3 regions of the Arthrobacter sp. StoSoilB20 genome follow, and region 1 is predicted to be linked to each of the others. Evidence: riboswitches for the same ligand, from Rfam matches in the RefSeq annotation. Region 1 holds a riboswitch; each other region holds the start of a gene.
What was found. A riboswitch is a leader RNA that binds a small molecule or an ion and turns the genes downstream of it on or off. The one in region 1 is predicted to bind cyclic di-AMP.
Positions count from the first base shown of each region.

Region 2: it holds a riboswitch for cyclic di-AMP, as region 1 does, so the genes downstream of both, LDN85_RS02400 (NlpC/P60 family protein) here and LDN85_RS05210 (C40 family peptidase) in region 1, are expected to answer to the same signal.
Region 3: it holds a riboswitch for cyclic di-AMP, as region 1 does, so the genes downstream of both, LDN85_RS04130 (hypothetical protein) here and LDN85_RS05210 (C40 family peptidase) in region 1, are expected to answer to the same signal.

Region 1 is NZ_AP024651.1:1,103,316-1,110,966, forward strand. It holds gene LDN85_RS05180 (cold shock domain-containing protein) at 1-281, shown strand, start outside; gene LDN85_RS05185 (DUF3027 domain-containing protein) at 290-916, shown strand; gene LDN85_RS05190 (MFS transporter) at 960-2,273, shown strand; gene serC (phosphoserine transaminase) at 2,341-3,471, opposite strand; gene LDN85_RS05200 (metal-dependent transcriptional regulator) at 3,765-4,460, shown strand; cyclic di-AMP (ydaO/yuaA leader) riboswitch at 4,646-4,887, shown strand; gene LDN85_RS05205 (M23 family metallopeptidase) at 4,892-5,722, shown strand; cyclic di-AMP (ydaO/yuaA leader) riboswitch at 5,861-6,029, shown strand; gene LDN85_RS05210 (C40 family peptidase) at 6,034-6,780, shown strand; gene LDN85_RS05215 (NlpC/P60 family protein) at 6,880-7,651, shown strand, end outside.
Region 2 is NZ_AP024651.1:494,219-501,869, forward strand. It holds gene hutH (histidine ammonia-lyase) at 1-791, shown strand, start outside; gene LDN85_RS02365 (hypothetical protein) at 991-1,239, shown strand; gene LDN85_RS02370 (hypothetical protein) at 1,362-1,583, opposite strand; tRNA gene LDN85_RS02375 (tRNA-Cys) at 1,747-1,817, opposite strand; gene LDN85_RS02380 (hypothetical protein) at 2,036-2,476, opposite strand; gene hutG (formimidoylglutamase) at 2,546-3,496, opposite strand; gene LDN85_RS02390 (NCS2 family permease) at 3,571-5,013, opposite strand; gene LDN85_RS02395 (copper resistance CopC family protein) at 5,128-5,760, shown strand; cyclic di-AMP (ydaO/yuaA leader) riboswitch at 5,911-6,103, shown strand; gene LDN85_RS02400 (NlpC/P60 family protein) at 6,107-6,892, shown strand; gene LDN85_RS02405 (FAD-binding protein) at 7,088-7,651, opposite strand, start outside.
Region 3 is NZ_AP024651.1:875,848-883,498, forward strand. It holds gene LDN85_RS04115 (aminotransferase class V-fold PLP-dependent enzyme) at 1-500, shown strand, start outside; gene LDN85_RS04120 (MerR family DNA-binding transcriptional regulator) at 497-1,270, opposite strand; gene LDN85_RS04125 (glycosyltransferase) at 1,288-2,532, opposite strand; gene LDN85_RS04130 (hypothetical protein) at 2,703-3,545, opposite strand; cyclic di-AMP (ydaO/yuaA leader) riboswitch at 3,549-3,736, opposite strand; gene LDN85_RS04135 (HAMP domain-containing sensor histidine kinase) at 3,845-5,344, opposite strand; gene LDN85_RS04140 (response regulator transcription factor) at 5,348-6,088, opposite strand; gene LDN85_RS04145 (winged helix-turn-helix domain-containing protein) at 6,742-7,608, shown strand.

The sequences.
Region 1 (7,651 bases):
CGGGAGTAACCGAGCTTAAGGCTGGAACCCGTGTGGAGTTCGGCGTGGCTGATGGCCGCCGCGGAGCCCAGGCGCTGGGGTTGCGCGTTCTGGAAAAGACGCCGTCCATTGCCAAGGCCAAACGGATGAACGCAAAGGACCTCGCACCCATGGTGCAGGACCTTGTGACGGTTCTGGACAACCTCTCCGGCTCCTTGTCCTCCGGTAAATACCCGGACGGCAACAAAGCCAAGGCCATCAGCCTGGCGCTGCGCAAGGTCGCCGACGAGCTGGAAGCCTAGGACCGGCCATGACATCGGAATCCGCACAGGATACAAAGGCCGGAAGGGACGCCCAGGCAAGTCCTGCGGCCGGCCCCGACGCTGCCCAGGCTCCTGGCCTCGGGGAAGCCCCCGCGCGGAAGCCGGTTGCGGACAAGCCGCGCGCCGGTTTGCCCGTGTGGCGCACCGGCAAGCCGGACGCCTACCTTGCTGCCGCCGTCGATGTTGCCCGCGAGGCAGTGGAAGGCATTGCCAACCCTGGCGAAATCGGGTCGCACCTGGGTGCCAAGTCGGAGGGTGACCGTGTGGTGACCCACCTCTTTGAATCCAAGCTCGCCGGCTACGGCGGGTGGCAGTGGTACGCAGTGGTGACCCGCAACTCCCGCTCCAAGATCGTCACCGTGAGCGAACTTGGGCTGCTGCCCTCGGAGGACTCCATCCTGGCGCCCGAATGGGTGCCGTGGGCCAAGCGCGTCCGGCCTGAGGACGAGACTCCGTTGGTGGAGGAAACCGTGGAAGATGTCACGGAAGAGTCCGTGCAGGCCGACGAGGACGAATTGACCGGGCCCGCTGCCGACCCGGAAGGTTCCGAGGACGTTGACGAGGACATCGACGCGGACGTCGACGAGGACCAGTACGAAACCGGGGCTGAATAAGCGTTGCGGAAACCCGGGGTGACCAGAGCGAAGGCGGACACTGATGTCCACCTTTAGGTCACTCGGAATCCTCAATTACCGCATCTGGTTCTTCGGTGCCCTGATCTCCAACATCGGCACGTGGATGCAACGTACCGCGCAGGACTGGCTGGTCTTTGACCACCTGACCGCGCACGACGCAGGGGCCATGGGCATAACCCTGGCCCTTCAATTGGGTCCCCAACTCTTCCTTGCCCCTTGGGCCGGACTGCTCGCCGACCGCTACAGCCGGCGGAAACTGCTCTTCATCACTTTGGTGGCCATGGCCTTGCTCAGCACCGGCCTGGGCATCCTGGTGTTGCTGGGGGTGGCTGAACTCTGGCACGTCTACGTCTTTGCCTTGTTGCTGGGGATCGTGACGGCTTTGGATGCACCCGTGCGCCAGACTTTCGTCTCCGAACTTGTCACCGACGAATACCTGCCCAACGCCGTGGCGCTCAACAGTGCATCCTTCAACGTCGCGCGGATGATCGGACCGGCCGTCTCCGGCGTCCTCACGGTGGTGGTGGGTCCCGGCTGGGTCTTCCTGATCAACACCGTCTCATTTGTCGCCATGCTCTGGGCACTGAAGCTCATCCCGGTGTCCTCGCTCCGGATCCAGCCCCGCGCCGCCGCGGGCAAAGGGCGGATCCGGGAGGGCCTCCGCTACGTCCGCAACAGACCCGATATCCAAGTTGTCCTGGTGGCCATCTTCATCGTGGGCACCTTCGGGCTGAACTTCCCCCTCTTCATCGCAGCCATGGTGGGTACTCAGTTCGGCATGGACGCCGGAGCATTCGGACTCCTGAACTCCGTCATGGCCATCGGATCCGTGGCCGGTGCCCTGCTGGCCGCCCGACGCGGACGGCCCCGCTTGAGGTTGATCTTCGCGGCAGCGGGTGGTTTCGGTGTCGCCAGCGCTTTGGCAGCACTGGCTCCCAACGCCGTGCTCTTTGGCCTGGCCCTGATTCCTTGCGGCCTGTTCGCCCTGACGCTAATCACCAGCGCCAACGGCTATGTCCAATCCACCACCGAGGCTGTCATGAGGGGGCGCGTCATGTCCTTGTACATGGCCATCTTCATGGGCGGTACTCCCATCGGAGCACCGTTGGTGGGATGGGTGGCCAACGTTGGCGGGCCGCGATGGTCCGTCGGCGTCGCTGCGCTGGCCGGCGTCAGCACCGCCGTCGTGGGTTTGGTCTGGATCATCCGCGCAAAGCAGCTGCGCCTCCGCTTTGATCGCCGTGCGCGCGGACTCAAGCATTTCCGGGTGGAGTCGCTGCTGGCCCGTCCCGTCACCGAGGAGGACGACGACGGCGTGGGCCGGCAGGGCGGATAAGGCGCCTTAAACGGCGGCGGCGTCGTCCGGAATACCTCCGAACGACGCCGACCAGCAGTCTGTGGTCCTACTTCTTCAGTTCGCCAACCACGTAGTCGATGCTGGCGAGCAGGGCTGAAACGTCGTCGGGTTCAATGGCGACAAACGTGGCAATGCGCAGCTGGTTGCGGCCAAGCTTGCGGTAAGGCTCCGTGTCCACCACACCGTTGGCACGCAGGGCCTTGGCAATGGCTGCGGCATCAATGGAGTCGTCGAAGTCGATGGTGGCGATGACATTGGAGCGGTCTTCGGCATTGGTGACAAACGGCGTCGCGTACTCCGATGCCTCAGCCCAGGAGTAGATGCGGTTGGCCGAGTCCGCAGTGCGCTTGCTGGCGAAGTCCAGGCCACCGTTGCTGTTGAGCCACTGCACCTGGGCGTCCAAGGTGACCAGGGTGGACAGCGAAGGAGTGTTGTACGTCTGGTTGAGCTTGGAGTTGTCAATGGCGGTCTGCAGGTCCAGGAAGTCCGGGATCCAGCGGCCGGACGCCTTGATCCGTGCAGCGCGCTCCAGGGCGGCCGGGGAGAACAGCCCCAGCCAGAGACCACCGTCTGAGGCGAAGTTCTTTTGCGGGGCGAAGTAGTAGACGTCGGACTCGGCGACGTCTACGTCCAACCCGCCTGCAGCGGAGGTGGCATCGACCAGGACCAGGGAGCCTTCGTCGGCGCCCTGGACCCGCTTGACGGGAGCGGCTACGCCCGTGGAGGTCTCATTCTGGGGCCAGGCGTAGACGTCGACTCCGGCCTCGGCTTGGGACACTGGACGGGTGCCCGGCTCGGACTTGATGATCGAGGAAGCATCCAGGAAGGGAGCCTTGTTGGTGGCGGCAGCAAACTTTGAACCGAACTCACCGAAGGAAAGGTGCTGTGCTTTCTTCTCGACCAGGCCGAAGGCGGCGACGTCCCAGAAGGCCGTGGAACCGCCGACGCCGAGGACAACTTCATAGCCCTCGGGCGCGCGGAAGAACTGGCTGAGTCCTTCGCGGACCGAACCCACGAGGTTCTTGACCGGAGCCTGGCGGTGGGACGTGCCCAGGATGGTGGACGACGCGGCAGACAGGGCCTCGATCTGTTCGGGACGGACCTTGGACGGTCCGGCACCGAAGCGTCCATCCTTGGGCAGCAGATCGGCGGGAATGGTGATGCTGGTGTCGCTCACGTGTGGCTCCAATGGGTATCGGCTAGAGATGGGTCGTGGCAGGTGGCATCAACTGCCCCTTCGACACCCCAATTCTGCCTGACCCGGTGCGACGGCAGGAACCTGTGGCCGTCATAGTCCGCCACGTGGAACGCCGGCAAACCATATGCGACCGGAATTATCCAGAGTAATTCCAAATAAGCTAGGCTAGGGGTTGGCGTTCAAGGGGCGGCGGTGCACTCCGCCTACCCCGGCAAGGGACGCTGTACGGTGGAGATTACGCAAGGAACTGCGTTCGAGGAGAGCTGAGCTGGATGACGGATCTGATCGATACCACTGAGATGTATCTTCGGACCATTTTGGAGCTTGAAGAAGAAAACATCGTGGCTCTCAGGGCCCGCATCGCCGAACGGCTGCGGCACTCCGGACCCACGGTTTCCCAGACCATCGGACGCATGGAGCGCGATGGCCTGGTGATTGTCTCCAACGACCGCCACCTCGAACTGACCGAGGTTGGGCGGAAGCGCGCCACCGAGGTCATGCGCAAGCACCGCCTCGCGGAGCGGCTCCTGGCTGACGTCATTGGCTTGGACTGGGCTTATGTCCATGACGAAGCATGTCGCTGGGAGCACGTGATGAGCGAGCGCGTGGAGCGCCGCCTGTACGAACTCCTGGAACACCCCACGGAATCCCCGTACGGCAACCCCATCCCGGGCCTGGAAGCGCTCGGCGGTCTTGCCACCCAGCCATTCCCCCGCGTGGACGTCAACCTCCTGCAGGCCATGGAGGGTTACGCGGCGAACTCCCGGGTAGCTGTCACCCGTTTGGCGGAGCCCATCCAGGTTGAGCCTGAACTTCTTACCCAGTTGGACGAGGGCGGTATCAGGCCCGGCGCTGCGGTCTCGCTGGAACGTGTGGGGGAGTACATTTCCGTCCGCGTCCCAGGCATTGAAGGTGCACTGGAGCTCCCACCTGAGGTTGCGGCACACGTCTTCGTCTCCGTTGGCTGACAAACCTGCCTTGCTGCACGGTGGCATATCTCACTTTTAGGCACCCGGCGAGCACGTGACCTGCGGTTTTTCGGGATTAGTGATAAGGGGTTGCCGCCCGCATGCCCGTTCCTGTTGATAACGAATTTATTACTGCGGGCCTTAATCCCCTATAGTTATCTACTAGCGCTGATACCAAAGCGTTACCTGTTCCGGAGCCGAGCTCTGCCAGCGGAACAGGTGTGCCATCCACCACTGGCAGAGGCGGGGGAACCACAAGCGGCTGTCTAAAGAAGCAGCCTTGGGGTGAAGTCCGCAGCAGAAGTGCCCATTTACGCATGTCCCTCTTGGGATACCTGTGTGCCGTGAGCGCTTCGTGCGGGCCGGGTCTTGAAACTCTCTGACCCGAATCCGACAGCTAACTTCGCAGGCTTTTTAGAGAGGAATAGAGTTTGACAACGCAGAACGTCAGGGGCCGTCGCCGCGCGTCGGGCCCCGCTGCTGAGCTGCGGCCAGCCCGCGTCGTATCGGAGATCCGGCCACGCGACACCAAACGCCAGGTTCGCCGCCGTAAGAGCCCGTTGCGCCAGGTTGCCGACTTCGCTGCAGCCAGTGGCGTCGGGCAAAAGGCCGGAGTTGCGCTTGCCGCCACCGGCCTGGCCTTGACTGTCGGTCTGCCGGCCACAAGCCCCGTCATGGCCACCTCGGAATCAGGCCAGACCGAGTCTGCCCTGGCAGTATCCGGTGGCAGCCAGCCGGAGGTCTCCGCGGCCGCATCGGCCAAAATCGACTTCAGCCGGGCAGCGGTTGCCACGGCTGCCGACCCCGACGGCAAGTTGAAGCAACTGCTCAGCGCCCAGTCCGCGGGCAGCATCCAGCGCGCCTCCTCTGCAGGCACCATGGCCAGCCCCCTCGACACGCTGACCACAGCTTCCCCGTTCGGCTACCGCGTCAGCCCCCTCACCGGAGGCGCCGGCGACTTCCACCGCGGCCAGGACTTCGTGGCGCAGTGCGGCACGGCCGTCCACGCAGCAGCATCCGGCAAGGTCACCTTCGCCGGATGGCACGAGTACGGCGGAGGCAACCGCGTGGTCATCGACCACGGCAACGGCCTTGAGACCACGTACAACCACCTGTCGTCCTTCACCGTCAAAGTCGGCCAGACGGTCACCCGCGGCGACACCGTGGCGCTCAGCGGCACCACTGGCGCCTCCACCGGTTGCCACCTCCACTTTGAAGTACAGGTCAATGGCGAAGTTGTTGACCCCATGGGCTGGCTTTAGTCCATTTGATGGTCGTCTCTCGCATTCGTGACACGCCTCGTGACCTGAATGTGACATTCGCGTTCAACTGTTGTACCGTACAAAGCGCATCGGCTTTTTAGGGGGCCGGTGCACTTGAGTGGATTGCCTAGCTCTGCCACTACTCAAGGTCCGTTCGCATAAATCGTCTGGCAGGGGCGGGGGAACCACTTCTGGTCTTCGTGAGAAGACCTTGGGGTTAAGTCGCGAAAGCTTCCTTGAAGCAGCGCGGCCGGATGACTCCCATCCGAATCCGACAGCTCACCTCGCAGGCATTGGGAGAGGCTACCTACGTGTCATCACGCACTACCCCTGCGCGCCATCGCGCTGAATCGGTTCGTACGAACCCCTTGAACTCGCTTTCCAAGGCTGTTTCATCCAACGCCGGTACCGTCGGCCGCCAGGCTGTTGTCCTGGCAGCAGCCTCAGGTCTCGTCCTCAGCGTTGGTCTGCCGGCCCAGGCAGCAGACACCGATGTTTCAAAGTCGGAAGCCTCCAGCACCCAGCAGATGGTCACCACTGCGGTAGTCACCGCAGAGCCCACGGCAACCGTCTCCTTCGAAAGCCCCGTAGTGGCCACGAAGGAAGCTCCCAAGGTTGTCCAGCGCGCTTCCCAGACCACCGGACGCACCTCGGCCTCCGGCGACCAGGCCACAGCAGGCGCTGTGACCGCCAAGTCCTCCGAAGCCAAGGATGCTGCTTCCAGCGCCGCCGCTTCCGGCCTCGCCGCGATCGCCTACACCGGCATCGGGCACCCTTACGTTTGGGGCGGCACCACCCCCAACGGTTGGGACTGCTCCGGATTCACCCAGTGGGTCTACGCCCAGGCCGGCATCAGCATCCCGCGCGTCAACGCCTGGACGGCCATGAAGCCCACCAGCACCCCTGCCCCCGGTGACCTGGTCATGCAGAACGGTGGAGCGCACGTAGGCATCTACGTGGGCAACGGCATGATGATCAGCGCCTTGAACCCGGGACAGGGCACGCTCCTGCACTCGGCTGCCTCCACGGGCACCTCCTCCTTCTTCACCCTCCGCTAGAAACAAACCGATTCGGGGTTCGCCGGCATGCCCCCAAGTGCCGGCGCGCCAATGAGCCGCGTGTACCCCAACTGCACGCGGATACGAAAAGAGAAAACCATGACCAGTGCACACAAGGTTGCACGGCATCGCGCTGAGGCCCCCAAGACCAGCTCGTTTGCCGTGATCGCCAAGTCCGTCAGTGAAAACGCCGGCGGCGTGGGCCGACAGGCAGCCGTTATTGCCGCAGCTTCAGGCCTGGTCCTGACCGGCAGTGTCGCAGCCAACGCTGCCGAGACCAAAGTGGACCGCGAATCCACTTCGACGTCTACCTTGGACGTCCAGTCGGTTGTGCAGTCCACTATCGCTGCCGACTCCACGGTTGCCATCTCCTACGAACGTCCCGTGGTCACCACGGTGCAGGCTCCGGCTCCCGTAGAGAAGAAGGCTCCCGCGAAGGCTGAAACCAAGGAGCCGGCGGCAAGCACGGCAACAGGCGGAAACGCCACGCTGGCCGTCAACACCACGGCTCCTGCGGCTAAGGCTCCCGCCGCTGCCAGCGGCCTTGGTGCCGCAATCGCCGCGGCCGCGTACGCACAGCTTGGCGTAACCCAGGACTGCACCATGCTGGTGACCAACTCCCTGGCAGCTGTCGGCATCAACTTCCACGACTGGCCGGCCGGCTACCTCTCCCTTGGCCGCACCGTCAGCGCAGCGGAAGCACAGCCGGGCGACCTCGCTTACTACGCCAACGGTGGTCTGGCCGGACAGGCCCACATTGCTGTCTACGTCGGCAACGGCCAGGCAGTTCACGGTGGATGGAACGGATCCACCACGGCACTGTTCAGCGTCAACGTCGGCTCCGGCCCGGTCTTCATTCGGGTCAACGGCT
Region 2 (7,651 bases), 610 kb from region 1:
GCGCAGACAACATGCTGCGCGTGCTGTCCAACTCGCCGATCGTCGCGTCCCACCGGATCAACGACACCAAGGTCCAGGACGCCTACTCGCTGCGTTGCGCCCCGCAGGTTGCCGGAGCTGTCCGCGACACCGTGGACCACGCCGCACTGGTTGCTTCCCGCGAACTCGCCGCAGCGATCGACAACCCGGTGGTCCTCCCGGACGGCCGCGTCACGTCCAACGGCAACTTCCACGGCGCCCCCGTGGCCTATGTCCTGGACTTCCTGGCCATCGCGGTGGCGGACCTCAGCTCCATCGCCGAGCGCCGCACCGACCGCATGCTCGATCCCGCACGCTCGCACGGGCTTCCGGCGTTCCTCGCTGGAGACCCTGGCGTGGACTCGGGCCTGATGATCGCCCAGTACACGCAAGCCGGGCTCGTCTCTGACAACAAGCGCCTGGCCGTTCCCGCATCAGTGGACTCCATCCCGAGCTCCGCCATGCAGGAAGACCACGTGTCCATGGGCTGGCACGCTGCCCGGAAGCTGCGCAAGGCCGTGGAGAACCTCCGCCGCGTGCTCGCCGTCGAGCTTGTCACCAGCGCCCGCGCCATCGACATGCGCACGCAGATGTCCGACGGCGAACTCACCCCGGGTCCCGCCGGCACGGCGGTCCTTGAGGTGCTGCGCGAAGTGGTCCAGGGCCCGGGCACGGACCGGTTCCTTTCCCCGGAACTGGAAGCGGCTGACCGTCTGGTTGGCTCCGGCGCCGTCCGTGCGGCCGCCGAATCCGCCGTCGGGATTTTGGCCTGACGTCGAATAAAACGCTCATTTGATGGGCATATTTGCCACGCCCCGGTCTTTGTTCGCAACGCAATCACCGGGGCGTGGCAAATGTAGTAAAACTTATGGTGTACGTCACGTCCACGCCAACGATGTCGTGGGCTTGACGGTCAATGGTGCAGACAACTCAATACACAACAGAGAACATCCACAAAGGGGTAGAAGTTCAATGAAGGCACGCGGTGCAGTCCTGTCCAGGCGAAGCGCTCACACGGCTACGGTCACCGACTGGCGGACGCTGGTGGTTGGCGAGGCAGTGGAAGTGGTCAAGTACGCCCACGTGGTTGCGACGGGCCGGGTCGAGGAAGTTTCCGGCAGTGGAAACGTGGTGTGGCTTGAGCATTCCGGCTCCGGCGTCACCGAAGAGGGCAAGGAACTGTTCATGAAGTCCGACGGCGTCACTCTCCGCCGGGCGTAGCTGCAGTTACTGTCGAGGTACTTGTTAAACAGAAACCGGGGCTCGTTCCCTTCCGCGGGTAGTAGATGCGGAAGGGAACGGGCCCCGGTTTTTGGCGTCGCTGCCGGCGATGCGTTGGGGTATCAGGCAGCGAGTACTTCGCGGGTCTGACCGAAGGGAACGGATTCGTCCAGAGCCACGGTGTAGGTGCCGGGCTCGTGCCGGGTCACCAGAATGCCGCAGTTAGCGTCAGCTGCTGCGCTTTCGATCAGGGCATCCACGGCGCGGTCAAGGCCGTCGTGGATCTCGTCTGCCTTGGAAAAGGACAGGCGAATTTCGCGTTCTGCAATCATTGCAGGGGTCATTGGGGGGCCTCCTATTACGTGCCGCATGCGAGGGCGACCCATCAATCATAGTGGGCGGGGCTGAAAATTTGTAAGATGACCGGCAGTCCCGTGATGTGGGTCTCATGTGGAGCCTGCGTATGGATGCGTGCTGGCGGAGGGGGATCCGCTGTGTGCCCAGGAGACGTGGTGGCGGGATTCGAACCCGCGTACGCTGCTTTGCAGGCAGCTCCCTGGCCTCTTGGGTACACCACGTGCAAACGACACTAGGGTCCGGCAAGTGGGCGTTGCAAAGTTGGTTTCGAAGACTGTCGTGGGGCTACGCAGGGTGTCGGCGCGTTACGGAGTGGTGTCGGCGCGCTACGGGGTGGTGTCGCCGCGCTACGCGAAAGTTGCCCTGCGTTGCTTCCGGTGACGGACGGGCTCCAGCGGCTCAGCGGCTCAAGGCGCCTACAAACGCGTGGTCCCTGGCTTCATCCCGCGGGGGAGCGCAGCCGGGCCACTTTGGAAACTCCCGACGCCACCAGCAGTGTGAGGATGGCCGCTGCCATGTGTGTGTATAGAAGGAGATGTACATCCCCGCCACTGCTCGCAGCACCCTCAGGTACGTCCCCCAGGGACTGCCCTCCGTGGAAGTGGTCCAGGAAACCGTTGCCGGGGAAGTAGCCACCAAAGGCGTCGAATCCGAGGTGCAACAGCTGCTGGGCCACGCCGGAGAGCAGCAGCAACAACAAGGGCCCGTGCACCCATCGGGCGATCAGCTGGGCGGCCAAGCAGCCGAGTGCGGCGAAGCCCAGGAGAACGGGAATGGCGGGGGCGCTCCCGCCGGCCACCATGTGCGCCACCAGGCCCAGGGCCACAGCCACCAGGCCGGCCACCCAGGCCCACTTGTCCTGCACAGACACTGCACGCATCGCCATTCCTTTCCTCCACACAGGCTATGCGGAGGAAGTTCCCGGGAACAGGCCCGGCTAAACGCCTCTCTACGCGAGCAGGGTGTTCACCAGGCGTGCTGCCACTTTGGCGGTGCGGTGATCTATGTCGAACTCCGGATTCAGCTCCGCGACATCCAGGTGCAGCAGCTTCCCGCTCGCAGCAACCTGGCGGCAGACCGCGCTGATTACCGGCAACGGCACACCGTAAGCAGCAGGGGCGCTCACCCCGGGTGCCACCGAAGCCGGCATCACGTCCAGATCGATGGTCAAGTACAGTACGTCCACCCCGGCCAGGAAGTCGGCAACAAAAATCTCCACAGCCTCCGGCGTGCACAGCTCGTCCGGCAGGTACTTCACGCCCAGGCGGTCGGCCGTATCAAAGAGGGCACGCGTGTTGTTGGGCTCCGAAATTCCGACGACGGCGTACTTCAGTTCCCGTCCGGCGGCCGCTTCTGCGTGGGCCATCTGAAGGAACGGCGTGCCTGAGCTCGGCGTGGGCTCATCGCGCAGGTCAAAGTGGGCATCCAGGTTCAGCACGCCGAGCCTTTTGCCGCGAACTGCTTCAGAACCTGCCACCCCAAGGTAGCTGGCGAACGCGGTCTCGTGGCCGCCGCCCAGCACCACGGTGAGGTTTCCGGCGTCGAGCAATCCCGATATGGCGCGTCCGGCGCGCTCTTGTCCCGACTCCAGTGAGTCGTCCTCCACAACCACATCACCGGCGTCGAACACGTCACGGTCAAGGTGGAACGCCAGCGGCCCCAGCGCTGAACGGATGGCGGCAGGTGCTGCGGCAGCGCCCACGCGGCCCTTGTTGCGGAGGACACCGGCGTCGCTGCAGAAGCCAAGCACGACGGCGGGACGCGAGGACGTGGCAGGCATGGCCGAGGTCAGGGGTGCTACTGCTTGCCACCAGCGGCGGTGTTCGGTGCCGTCCCCGTCAAAGCGGCCCGTCCAGGGTGTGGGGCTGACGTCGACAGTGGGGATGCTGCTGGTTTCCATGCCTTAAGCACACCCGAAGGCGGGCACTAAAACCAGCGATCCAATCACCCGGGTGTCCGGAATCTCGGACTTCCCTACTTGACCCCCAACAACTCCTCCACAGTTCCGATGCCGAAGAACAGCAGGAAGGCAGCTGCCACGGCCCACATGAGGGGGTGGACTTCACGGGCGCGGCCCTGGAAAGTGCGGATGAGGACGTAGGAAATGAAGCCCGCGCCAAGGCCGTTGGCGATCGAGTACGTGAACGGCATCAGGGAAATGGTGAGGAAGGCCGGGATGCCAACGCCCCAGTCCTGCCAATCGATCTTGCCCACCTGGGAAACCATCATGAAGCCCACAACCACCAGGGCCGGGGCTACGGCTTCGAACGGGACAAGGTTGATGAGCGGGGTGAAGAACATGGCCACCAGGAACAGCAAGCCGGTGACGATCGAGGCGAGGCCGGTGCGGGCGCCTTCGCCGATCCCGGCGCCGGACTCAACAAAGATCTGGTTGGAGGAAACCGAAGCGCCGCCGCCCACGATCGCCCCGAGGGCATCGACTTGGAGGACGCGGTCAACGTTGGGGATGTTGCCGTCCTTGTCCACCGTTCCGGCCTCGTTGGCCAGGCCCACCATGGTGCCCATGGCGTCGAAGAAGATGCTCAGCAGGATCACGAACGCCAGCAGTGCCGCGGCGATGAACCCCAAGTGCTCGAAGGCGCCGAACGGGTTGGCCTTGCCGATGAGGGACAGGTCCGGGGCGCCCCACTCCGAAAGGGTGGGGGCAACCAGGGACCAACCGCGGGGGTTGACGTTCTTGCCGTCAAAGCTGGGGCCGATATGGAGGGTGAATTCGAGGATGGCGGCCAGTGCAGTGGAAACCACAATGCCGATCAGGATGGCGCCCCGGACCTTGCGGACCACCAGCGCGATGGTCAGGATCAGGCCCACTGCGAACACCAGGGTGGGCCAGCCCATGAGCTTGCCGTCCACGCCAAGTCCCAGGGGAACCGTGGTTCCGGCAGCGTCGGGAATCCGCCGGACAAACCCTGCATTGACCAGGCCGATCAACGCAATGAAGAGGCCAATGCCCACCACGATCGCGGTCTTCAGGGCTTCCGGAACGGCCTTGAACACGGCAGTGCGGAAACCGGTGAGCACCAGGATGAGCATGGTCACACCGGACAAGACCACAAGGCCCATCATGTCCGGCCAGGTCAGCTGCGGGTGCGAGGCCACTGTCACGGCGACGAACGCGTTGACGCCCAATCCTGTTGCCACGGCGAACGGGTGCTTGGCCCAGGCGCCCATGAGGATGGTCAGGATGCCCGCTACGAACGCCGTGGTGGCGGCGACGGCGGTGAATCCGAGGGACGCCCCGCTCGAATCAGCCCCGGAGAGGATCAACGGGTTCAGCACCACGATGTAGCTCATGGCGAAGAACGTCGCGAAGCCGCCACGAATTTCCCGTGAGTACGTGGATCCACGTTCAGTAATTTTGAAGTAGCGGTCTACTGCCGAACCTTGTTTAAGCATGAAGGACTCCGGGGATCGAGGGGAGTGTGCTTTCAAATCCTATGCGGTCCGGTAAAGGGCCTCCGGACGATTCGCCTAGTCTGTAAGGAAGCCAACACTAGGAGAAACCGCCCCATGCGTACCATCCGCCCGCTTCTGGCCGCCGTCGTCGCCGCTCTTGCCTTCGCCTCTGCCCTGCTGTTTTCCGCGGCCCCGGCATCTGCCCACGACGTCGCAGAATCCACGACGCCGGCCAACGGCACAGCGGTGGCGGAAGTTCCGGCGTCGGTCTCCATAACGTTCAACAACCGGCCGCTCGCGATCGGTTCGGGCGTGACGGTCACGGCGGCCGGCGAAAACTGGGCCGACGGACCTGTGGAAATCATCGACAACCAGGCCGTTCAGAAGCTGCGCGAAGGCGCTCCCGCCGGCGAATATACCGTCGTGTGGCGCGTCGTCAGCAGCGATTCCCACCCCATCGAGGGCACCTTTACGTTCACCGCCACCGCAGGAAGCACGACGCCGGGTGGCTCGGCAGGTGCCTCGCCGTCGGCCCCGGCTTCATCCTCCGCAGCTGTGCCCACCGCAGGAACCGGGGCGCCGGCAACAGGTAAGAGCGAGCCTGCCGCCGACGCCTCCCAGCCCTTCCCTTGGAGCATTGTTGGGCTGGCCGTGGTTGCTGTTGGTCTCGTTATTTTTCTGGCTGTTACTGCACGCCGGAAACTGGCTGCGTCAAATGACTCTGAGGGCGATTCTGCCGCGGAATAACGGGGTTTTCTACGTAGCTGCGAAGATCTCGAAATGGTCACCGCGACACGCCAGAAGCATGGTTCTCGTTACTTAAATGTGACTTCGGCGTGATCATCGCGTACGGTTGTACCTGTGCCTGTTCCACGTAGCGGGCACTTCCGGCCTGATTGCCTAGCTCTGCCGCAGTCCGGAATCCGTTCGCAGACAAACCTTACGGCAGAGACGGGGAACCCATTTTAGGTCGCTTTCGAGCGTGCCTTGGGGTGAAGTCACGAAGCTTCCGCGTAACAGCGGGGCGTAGTGGCCGGGTGACTCCCATCCGAATCCGACAGCTAACCTCGCAGGCATCGGGAGAGGCTCTTTCATGTCTTCACGCATTCTTCGCGGCCGTCGTAAGGCGGACAGCGTACGTCCTAATCCGTTCATCTCGATCTCCAAGGCAGTCGCCAGCAACGCTTCCGGCGCTGGCCGCCAGGCAGCGGTCATCGCAGCAGCCTCTGGCCTTGTCCTGACCGGCTCCATTGCTGCCCACGCAGCTGAAGCTCCGGTTCAGCGGGACTCCAGCCCCGCCACGGTCGCTGAGACCGTTTCCGAGGCTCCCACCCAGGTTGTGACCGCACTGGCCACCGCCACCGTCAACTTCGAGCGTCCTGCTGTTGCTTCCGTAGCAGCTCCGGTCATCGAAAAGCCGGCTCCGGTTGCTCCGGCTCCCGTCGCCAAGAAGGCTGCAGTCACCACCGCAGCTGCAACGGCTCCTGTTGCCAAGGCTGCTGCTGCCGCTCCGGCCGCCGCTGCTCCTGCTCCTGCAGCAGCTGCTGCCCCGGCCGTCGGTGGCGTCAACGCTGCCATGGTTGCCTCGGCCTACGCCCAGATCGGCATCATGCAGGACTGCACCGCCATGGTGGAGCGGGCCCTCGGTTCGGCAGGCATCCCTGTTGGCGACCTCGGTCCCATGCAGTTCATGAACTACGGCAAGGTTGTCAGCTCACCCCAGCCCGGTGACATGATCGTCCAGTCCGGCCACGTTGCCATCTACATCGGCAACGGCCAGGCAATCAGCGGTGGCATCAACGGCAACCAGACGGGTATCCACCCGATCAGCTGGTTGACTGCTACGGGTCCCCTGACCTACGTACGCGCTGGCGCATAAAGCCTCACGCTTCAGTTCAAAGGCCGGTGTCTCCGAAGAACCAATCTTCGAGGACACCGGCCTTTGGCGTTAAGTTATGTGAGTAAAAGTTCAGAGTCAGGTTCGACGCCGGTAGGGCGCGCCATGAATCCGGGCGCAGGAGGGTCCTTCTTCGCCCAAACGGCGCTTCAGGGGCGGCCCCGGAGCCTTTGTCCGCTAAGCGGTGGCTATGCCCGGCCCTGCGGCAAGGGCGACCTTGGATGAGATCGTCTGGCCTACGGCCTTTGCCTGCCGAAGCACTTCCTTCGGTGTGGGCGTGATGAGTTCGCCGACTCCGACGAGGTGCATTCCGACAGCCCGCATGGCCGCGGACAGGTTCTGGCCGATCGCTATGCCCAGTTCCGCCAGCATGCGGCGCAGCTGGCTCTGGGCACAGCGTGTCACCACAATGTGGTCGGCCAAAAGGACGCCGCTGGCAGTGTGCACGGCCCATTGGCGGCGCGTGGATTCCAGGGGGCCGGAGGCGTGGAGCCCTGTCCTGAGGCCGGCAGTGGTCATACTCGCGGCCAGGCCGTAGCCAATCTGCTGGGAGGGGTCTGAGCCCAGGAAATCAAGGCGCACCGCCCGCGTGGTGCTGCGGACGTCCAGGTGATGGCTGGCGGCGTAGTTCCGCAGGTGGCGGAGGATCTCGTTGCGTTCCTGCATGGCTGCGGGATCGCCGGCATCACAGCGTTGAAGCATGCCTGTGTGGACTGAAGGGCCAGTTGCCGACAGCGCACC
Region 3 (7,651 bases), 230 kb from region 1:
CCTATGACTGCGGCCTGGCGATTGTCTCCAGGCCAGAATCCCTAAGGCGTGCTTTCAGTGTCCACACCAGCTATCTCATAGCCACCGAAACCGGGCTGGGGGATCCGCTGGAGAAAGTCCCTGAGATGTCCCGCCGGGCCCGTGGCATTCCCGTATGGGCCGCACTCAGGCAACTGGGCCGCGATGGCGTGATCTCCATGGTTGAGCGCCTCGCGGCCAACGCCCGGGCATTGGCCGAAGGACTCGCCGCCATTCCGGGCGTCGAGGTGCTCAACGATGTGGTGTTCACGCAGGTCTCGGTGAGCTTCGGCAGCGACGACCGGACGCACCGGGTGACGCAGCGGCTCATGGCCGAGGGCGCGGTGTGGATGTCCGGATCCTCGTGGCGTGGCCGTGAAATCCTGCGTATTTCCGTGAGCAACTGGACCACCGACGCCGGAGATGTTGCCGCCTCCATTGCAGCAGTCAGGGGTGCTGTGGAGGTCGAGCCCGAAGTTTAGGCCTGGGGCTCGTGCGCCCTCGCTTTGTGCAGGTACCCCATCAGGCCGGCCAGGTCTTCGGCGCTCCAGGGCAGGTCTGCGCTGATCGTTTGGGCGTTCTCCTGCCAGGCTGCGCGGGCCGCGGTTTTTGTATCCTCGCCCGAATGGAACATCTCCCCGATGCGGTCCCAGGAATGCACCCACTCCTGCACTGCCGGATCCGAGATGGAAGTACCGGCCCGGACATGCTCCAGGCCTTCTTCCACCAGCGCGGTCCATTGACGTTTTGAGTCCTCGATCTTCTCTGCTCCCAGCTCCTGGCGTTTCTCCGCAAGCTGTCGACGCTGTTCCGGTGTGAAGTGTTTTTCGAACACGGTGATCATCTCCAAAGTTGACATGAATTGGGCAGCGGTGGGCATGGCTGGAGCGTCCAGTCGGTTGAACAGCTCACCCAGCCGGTCCTGAAGCGCCTGGACTTGTTGGGCGTGCTGTTGAACATGCCGTAATTGCCGGTCCAGCAGGACACGCATGGAACCGAGATCATCATCATCGTTCCCGGGTCCATCCAGCGCTGTCGTGATGGAAGCAAGCGGAATCCCGAGCATGTGAAGGGCCCTGATCCGGTACAGTCGTCGAAGATCGCCCTCCCCGTACCGTCGATGACCGGAAGGCGTCCGGCCGCTCGCGGTCAGCAGGCCGATCTCATCGTAGTGATGGAGTGTCCGCACGCTGACTCCGCAGGCTTTGGCGAGTTCGCCGATACTCCACTGTCCGCTCTCCGCTGTTCCCATGGGAATACGCTAAATCCTCACGTAACGTCAGGTGCAAGCCTTCTTCGGCCAGCCACATACCCGCCGATATGCCCGGCGAGTCCAGCGGCAGCCAGCACGGCTCCTTCAAGCCAGCGGTCCGCCGTCGTCATTACCGGCAGGATCGCAAGCGCAGCCGTACTCAGCAGCGTCGTCAGGAGAAGCATGACCGGTCCTTGGATGCGCAGGCGGGTAGTCGAGGCCATGAGGGCAAGGGCGATGAAGTTCGCCGGCAAAGGATCCACGACACTGCGGAGCAGCACGAAGAACAGGGCATAAAGCGACGTCCACGCCACCGCACCAAGCACACGCCCCGCAAGTCCGGTTCCGGGAGCCGTCCGGTCCCGTCCTAGCCGAAGCTCCCTGACCGGAAAACGTCCGGGGCGAAGGTCTCGGGTCAGCCGCGCCATGCCCCGCAGGTCGGCAAGCGCGGTTCGTACGACGTCGACACTTGAGTTGGGGTCATCGGTCCAGTCGACCGGGACTTCATGAATGCGTAAACCACAACGTTCGGCGATGACGAGGAGCTCGGTGTCAAAAAACCAGCCGTCGTCCTTGGTATGCGGGAGGAGAAGGTGCGCAACGTCCGCGCGGACGGCTTTGAAGCCGCACTGGGCATCGGAAATGCGTGTGCCCAGGACGGTGCGGAGCAGGGCGTTGTAGCTGCGGGAGGTGAATTCGCGGCCACCACTGCGGACCACGCGCGAGTCAGGTGCCAGGCGCGTGCCGACAGCCAGGTCGGAGTGGCCTGAAAGCAGCGGCGCAAGGAGGGGAGCCAAGGCGGACAAATCCGTGGACAGATCCGCTTCCATGTAGGCCAGCACGGGTGACGGTGAGGATTGCCAGAGGCGGCGGAGGGCGTTTCCGCGCCCTCTTTCCTGGAACCGGACCACCCGCAGTTCCGGAAGTTCCCGTGCCAGGCGTTCGGCGATCCTTAGGGTGCTGTCCGTGCTGGAGTTGTCAGCGACCGTGATCCGGAAAGTGTGCGGAAAAGTGCCGGAGAGATGGCCGTGAAGCGTGCGGAGGTTCTTCTCCAGGTGCGCTTCCTCATTGAACACGGGGACGGTGAGATCGAGAACGGGGACGCCGGCCCCGGTGTCCACGGGGGAGCGCCTGGGCAACTGCGGGTTCTCCGGCCTTACGTTCAAGAGTTCCGGCTGCGAAGCAGGCAACGCCCCGCCACCGAAGCGCGCGGAGTGGAACCGTCGTGGGGGAGCGCTGGTGGTTGGATTTGTGAGCGTCATATCTCCAGCATGGGCTCGCCAATTATGAGGGCTTTAGGCGGAAGCTGTGACGTCACTGTGAGCTACGGCGGTCACCTGTGAAATGCAAAGACCGCGCCGGTTCCCGCCGTTCGCTCCAGTGGGGACTGGTGCGATCGGCGGCAACCGGCGCGGTCTTCAAACTGCCTGGTTTAGTACCAGTTGTTGGCCAAGTGGAAGGCCAGGGCGGCCGACGGGGATCCGTAGCGCTCCTTGATGTAGTTCAGGCCCCATTTGATCTGGGTCTGGTAGTTGGTCTGCCAGTCAGCACCGGCAGAGGCCATCTTGGAAGCAGGCAGGGACTGGACGATGCCGTACGCGCCGCTGGAAGCGTTCGTGGCAGTGGTCTTCCAGTTGGATTCCTTCTCCCACAAGGTGTTCAGGGCAGTCATTTCGCCGGCGCTCCAGCCGTAGCTGCCCAGGATGCTTGCGGCGTAGGCCTTGGCAGCGGCGGGGTCATCCACGGCTTTCGGGGCTGCAGCAGCGGCTTCGGCGGCGGCCTTTTCGGCGGCAGCAGCGGCGTCGGCGGCCTGCTTGGCTGCAGCGTCAGCAGCTGCCTTCTCCGCAGCGGCTTGGTCGGCGGCGGCCTTTTCGGCGGCAGCCTTTTCAGCAGCAGCCTGATCGGCGGCGGCCTTCTCGGCGGCAGCCTTTTCAGCAGCGGCCTTGTCCACGGCTGCCCGGTCGGCAGCGCCCTTTGCGGCGGCTGCGTCCAAGGAAGCGGAGATTTCGGCTGTCTTGTTAGTGCTGACCTGGGCAGCTGCCTGGGTCTCTGCAACGCGGCTGGCCTCAGGGAGGTTCAGGGTGGCGTTGGCAGCAGTACCGAGCGATGCGACGCCCAACGCGGCGGCCACGACGCCGGCAACAACCGACATGCGGTGGCCGGACTTACCTTGGCGGGCAGCGTTCTTGAGGACGGTTTGCGACTTGGTCAACGGTGCGTTGTGCTCATCGCGGTGACGCGCGGAAGGGCGCGTCTGATCGTTAAATTCAGACATGTGTGATTACCTCTCAGCGCCTGCGGAGTTAGCTGTCGGGTTCGGATGAGGTCATCCGGCCGCGCATGTCGCTGCGGCTTCACCCCAAGGGTCCGGCATAAATGCCTGGGCCCGGAGACTCTGGGTCCCCCGTCTCTGCCTCGGAGTAAGAACGGACTCCGGGAAGTGGCAGAGCTCGGCGCATCCCGGATGCGGGCCAGTTGGGGCGACCCACCCTTTCGACGGTACAGGAGGAATTCGCAGAAGTCACATTTAGGTAACAGAGATCACGACGCCGGTGAGTCGCCTTGCCGAGTTCGTTACATCCCTTCGGCGGTGACGGTAGGTAGCCGCAGGGCGAATTCGGTTCGACCCGGGCGCGACGTGACCTCCACGCTACCGCCGTGCGCTTCGACGATGGATTCCACGATCGACAACCCCAGCCCCGACGTCCCTTCAGACCCCGATCTCGCGGCATCCGCCCGGGCAAAGCGGGAGAAGATCCGGCCTTGGAAATCCTCTGGAATGCCCGGCCCGTTGTCTGTCACGGTCACCACTGCGCTGCCATCGGCGGAGAGCATGACGGCCGTAACCACGGTAGTGCCGGCATCGGTGTGTTTGCGGGCATTGGACAAAAGATTGGCCAGGACCTGGTGCAGCTGGGTGGAGTCGCCGCGGACCGTGACGGGTTCGTCCGGCAGTTGCAGTTGCCATATGTGGTCCGGCGCCATGACCTTCTCGTCACTGACCGTTTCGATCACCAACTGGGTGAGGTCCACATCGGTAACCTTGACCGGTTGGCCCTCGTCCAACCTGGCGAGCAGCAGGAGATCCTCCACCAGCGTTGTCATCCGCTCTGACTGGCTTTGCACGCGGGCCAGGGATTTGCGGCCGTCGTCAGTGAAGCTTTCGGTCATCCTCAGCAGTTCGGTGTAACCGCGGATGGCAGTGAGCGGCGTTCGGAGCTCGTGTGAGGCGTCCGCGACGAACTGGCGTACCTTGGTTTCGCTTTCCTGGCGGGCTTCCAAAGCGCTGGAGACGTTGTTCAGCATCAGGTTCAGGGCATGGCCTACGCTGCCCACTTCCGTTCCGGGATGGGCGGCCGACGGCGGTACGCGCACCGCAAGTGCCACTTCACCGGCGTCGAGCGGAAGACGTGAAACCTTGGTGGCCACCTCGGAGAGCTGCTCCAGAGGCCGCATGGTCCGGCGGATGATGACGGTGCCGGCGAGGCCGATGACCACCAGCCCGCCCAGCGAGACCAACACCATTGTCCAGACCAGTGAGGCCTCGGCGCTCTGTTTGTCCGCGAGAGGCAGGCCCGTGACGATCACGTCGCCATAGGGGGCCTCGACCGCTACCAGCCGATAGTCCCCGTTGGAGAGGGAACGATCCACCGGATCACCGCTCTTGGGCAGCGCCAACAGCACTTGCTCATCCGCGGGGGACAGCGCAACACGGTTGCCTTGGGCGTCAATGAGCCCTGAACTGCGGACAGTGGACCCGTCGATCCTGGCGTTGAGCGTTCCGGCGGCCTGCCCCCTGGCCTCCAGCGGGTCCGGCTTCCCCGAAGGTGAGGAGGGAAAGTTCGACGGCGGCCTGCCGAAGTCGTTCGCGCGGCTGGACGCCTGCTCGAGCTGCCTGTCGAGCTGCTTGTTGAACACCATGTCCATGGAGGCGTAGCTGACCACTCCTACCGCCCCGCAGATAGCGACCAGCAGTGCCATCGCCACCAGGACCAGCCGGGTACGCAAATGCCACGTGGAGGGGTTCAGCCAGCTGCGGCCGGATTTTCTGGCCACTCCTGAAAGTGTGCTCAACGCCTAGTCCGCGGGCTTGATGACGTAGCCGGCGCCGCGAATGGTGTGGATCATCGGCGGATGGTTGGCTTCGATTTTCTTGCGAAGGTAGGAAATGTAGAGCTCCACGATGTTGGCTTGCCCACCGAAGTCGTAATCCCACACGCGGTCCAGGATCTGGGCTTTGCTGATGACCCGTTTGGGGTTCTCCATGAGGTAGCGCAGAAGCTCGAACTGGGTTGCCGTGAGGGGAATGTCCTCGCCTGCGCGGGTAACTTCGCGGGTGTCCACGTTCAGGGTGAGGTCACCCACCACCAGTTCCGCGGTGTCCATGGCAGCGACGCCCGAACGCTGGACCAGCCGGTGGAGTCGCAGGAGGACTTCTTCCATGCTGAAAGGTTTGGTGACGTAGTCATCGCCGCCGGCAGCCAATCCGACGATCCTGTCCTGCACGGCATCCTTGGCGGTGAGGAAGAGGGCGGGCACTTCCGGGGCGAAGGCGCGGATGCGGTTGAGGACCTCCACGCCGTCGAAACCGGGCAGCATGACATCAAGGACCAGGACGTCCGGCCGGAAATCCTTGGCCAGCTTCACGGCCCCGGGACCATCGCCGGCAACGGACACAGACCAACCGGCCATGCGCAATCCCATGCTCATGAGTTCGGCGAGGCTGGGTTCGTCATCCACCACCAAGGCGCGGATCGGAGAACCATCAGGGTGGGAGAGCTGGGGCAGGTTGTTGGTCATGGAGTGCGAGGAGGCCATGGGACAACTCTCCGTTCTGCTGGTTAGCCAGCGCTTTGCCCGTCCTGTGAGGATGCTGTGAAGTCAACACTAGCGAGGTGGGAGTCAGCGTGTCCGAAACGCTTGGCAATCCTGTTTCTACGGCTTGTAGCAGATTTTTGTCCGGATTTTTCGGAAGTGGGCCGTCCACGATTGGACAACAAGTGTTTCAGATCGTGAGATTCCGCAGCCGGGCTGTTCCCGGGAATGTCAGTGCACATGATGCCCCATTGGCCGAAGAATGTTCACTGGATTGCAATTATTTCTTGCTCGAGCCGAATGAAATGGCGTTCATTTATCCCCTCGACTGAATTGTGATTTACGGCACAATAGACCTCTCCGTCTCAAAATGTGGACGGTTCTGCGCTTTGTTACTTGCGTGTTGCCATTGTTACGTTGCACACTTCCAATGTGAACAAGAACTCAACAGCACCTGCAGCCGCAGCAACCTGGCCCAGCACACCCGCTGGCCATGATGACCGCTGTTGTCGAATGCAAGCCTAACTTTCCACCCCAAGAAGTTTCAGGCATTCGCCCCCTAGCCCAGCGTTGGGCGCCCCTCCCCAAACTCATTGCGGGGACAACCAGCATTCGAAGCCGCGATGACGGCTATTCACTTTTGAGGTAAGCACTCCATGTCAGTTGCATCTGGATACGTCCACATCTCCGTCCGTAACGCCAACAAGGCCGCATCGAACGCAGGGCTCCGCCCCGGCTTCGGCAACCGCCCCGGCTACGCTCCCTCCCAGCAGGGCGCAGGCCAGCAGGCCCCCGGTTACGTTCCGCAGGGTTACAACCCCAACTCCTATGGCCAGTTGCGGGCAGTGCCCGCTGCCGAGCCGGCACCCATGACTGCGCCTACGCCGGTCATTGCCCAGTCCGACAGGCTCCGCCCCGTTGCCAACGACAACGTAGCCCGTGGCTTCGTGCTCTACATGGGCATTGACGAAGAAACCGCAGCGGCCGCAGGCACCTCCATTGCCAAGCTGGCCCAGGAAATCCGTGCCTACGCCCAGTCCCTCGTGACCGGTGCAGAGAGCTATGCTGCCGTGGCAGTAGCCCCCGCCGGCGCGCCCGGGTCCGCACTCGACGTCGTGCGTTCAACCTTCGGTGACCCGACTGTCGCCGCACGCCAGCGCACCGAAACCGCCCGCCCGGCACCGCAGCAGGAATCCCGCCCCTCCGGCGTGCTGATCGACCTCGCCCGCCGCGAAGTGCACCTGGACGGCGAATCGCTGAACCTGACGTTCAAGGAATTCGAACTCCTCAACTATCTCGTGGAGAACGGCACCCGCACCGTGGGCCGCGACGAACTCCTTGAAGGACTGTGGCGCAACGCCGAAGAGGTCCCCAACGAGCGCACCATCGACGTCCACATCCGCCGCCTCCGCTCCAAGCTGGGCCGCCTTGCCAACACCGTCCGCACGGTCCGTGGCCAGGGCTACCGTTTCTACGAGCACCCCGAGGTCATCGTCTGGGCCGCTCCGGAATACTCGATCTAAGCAGCACCGCAGCCGAAAGGCGGCAACATCCCCCTGTGCCTGC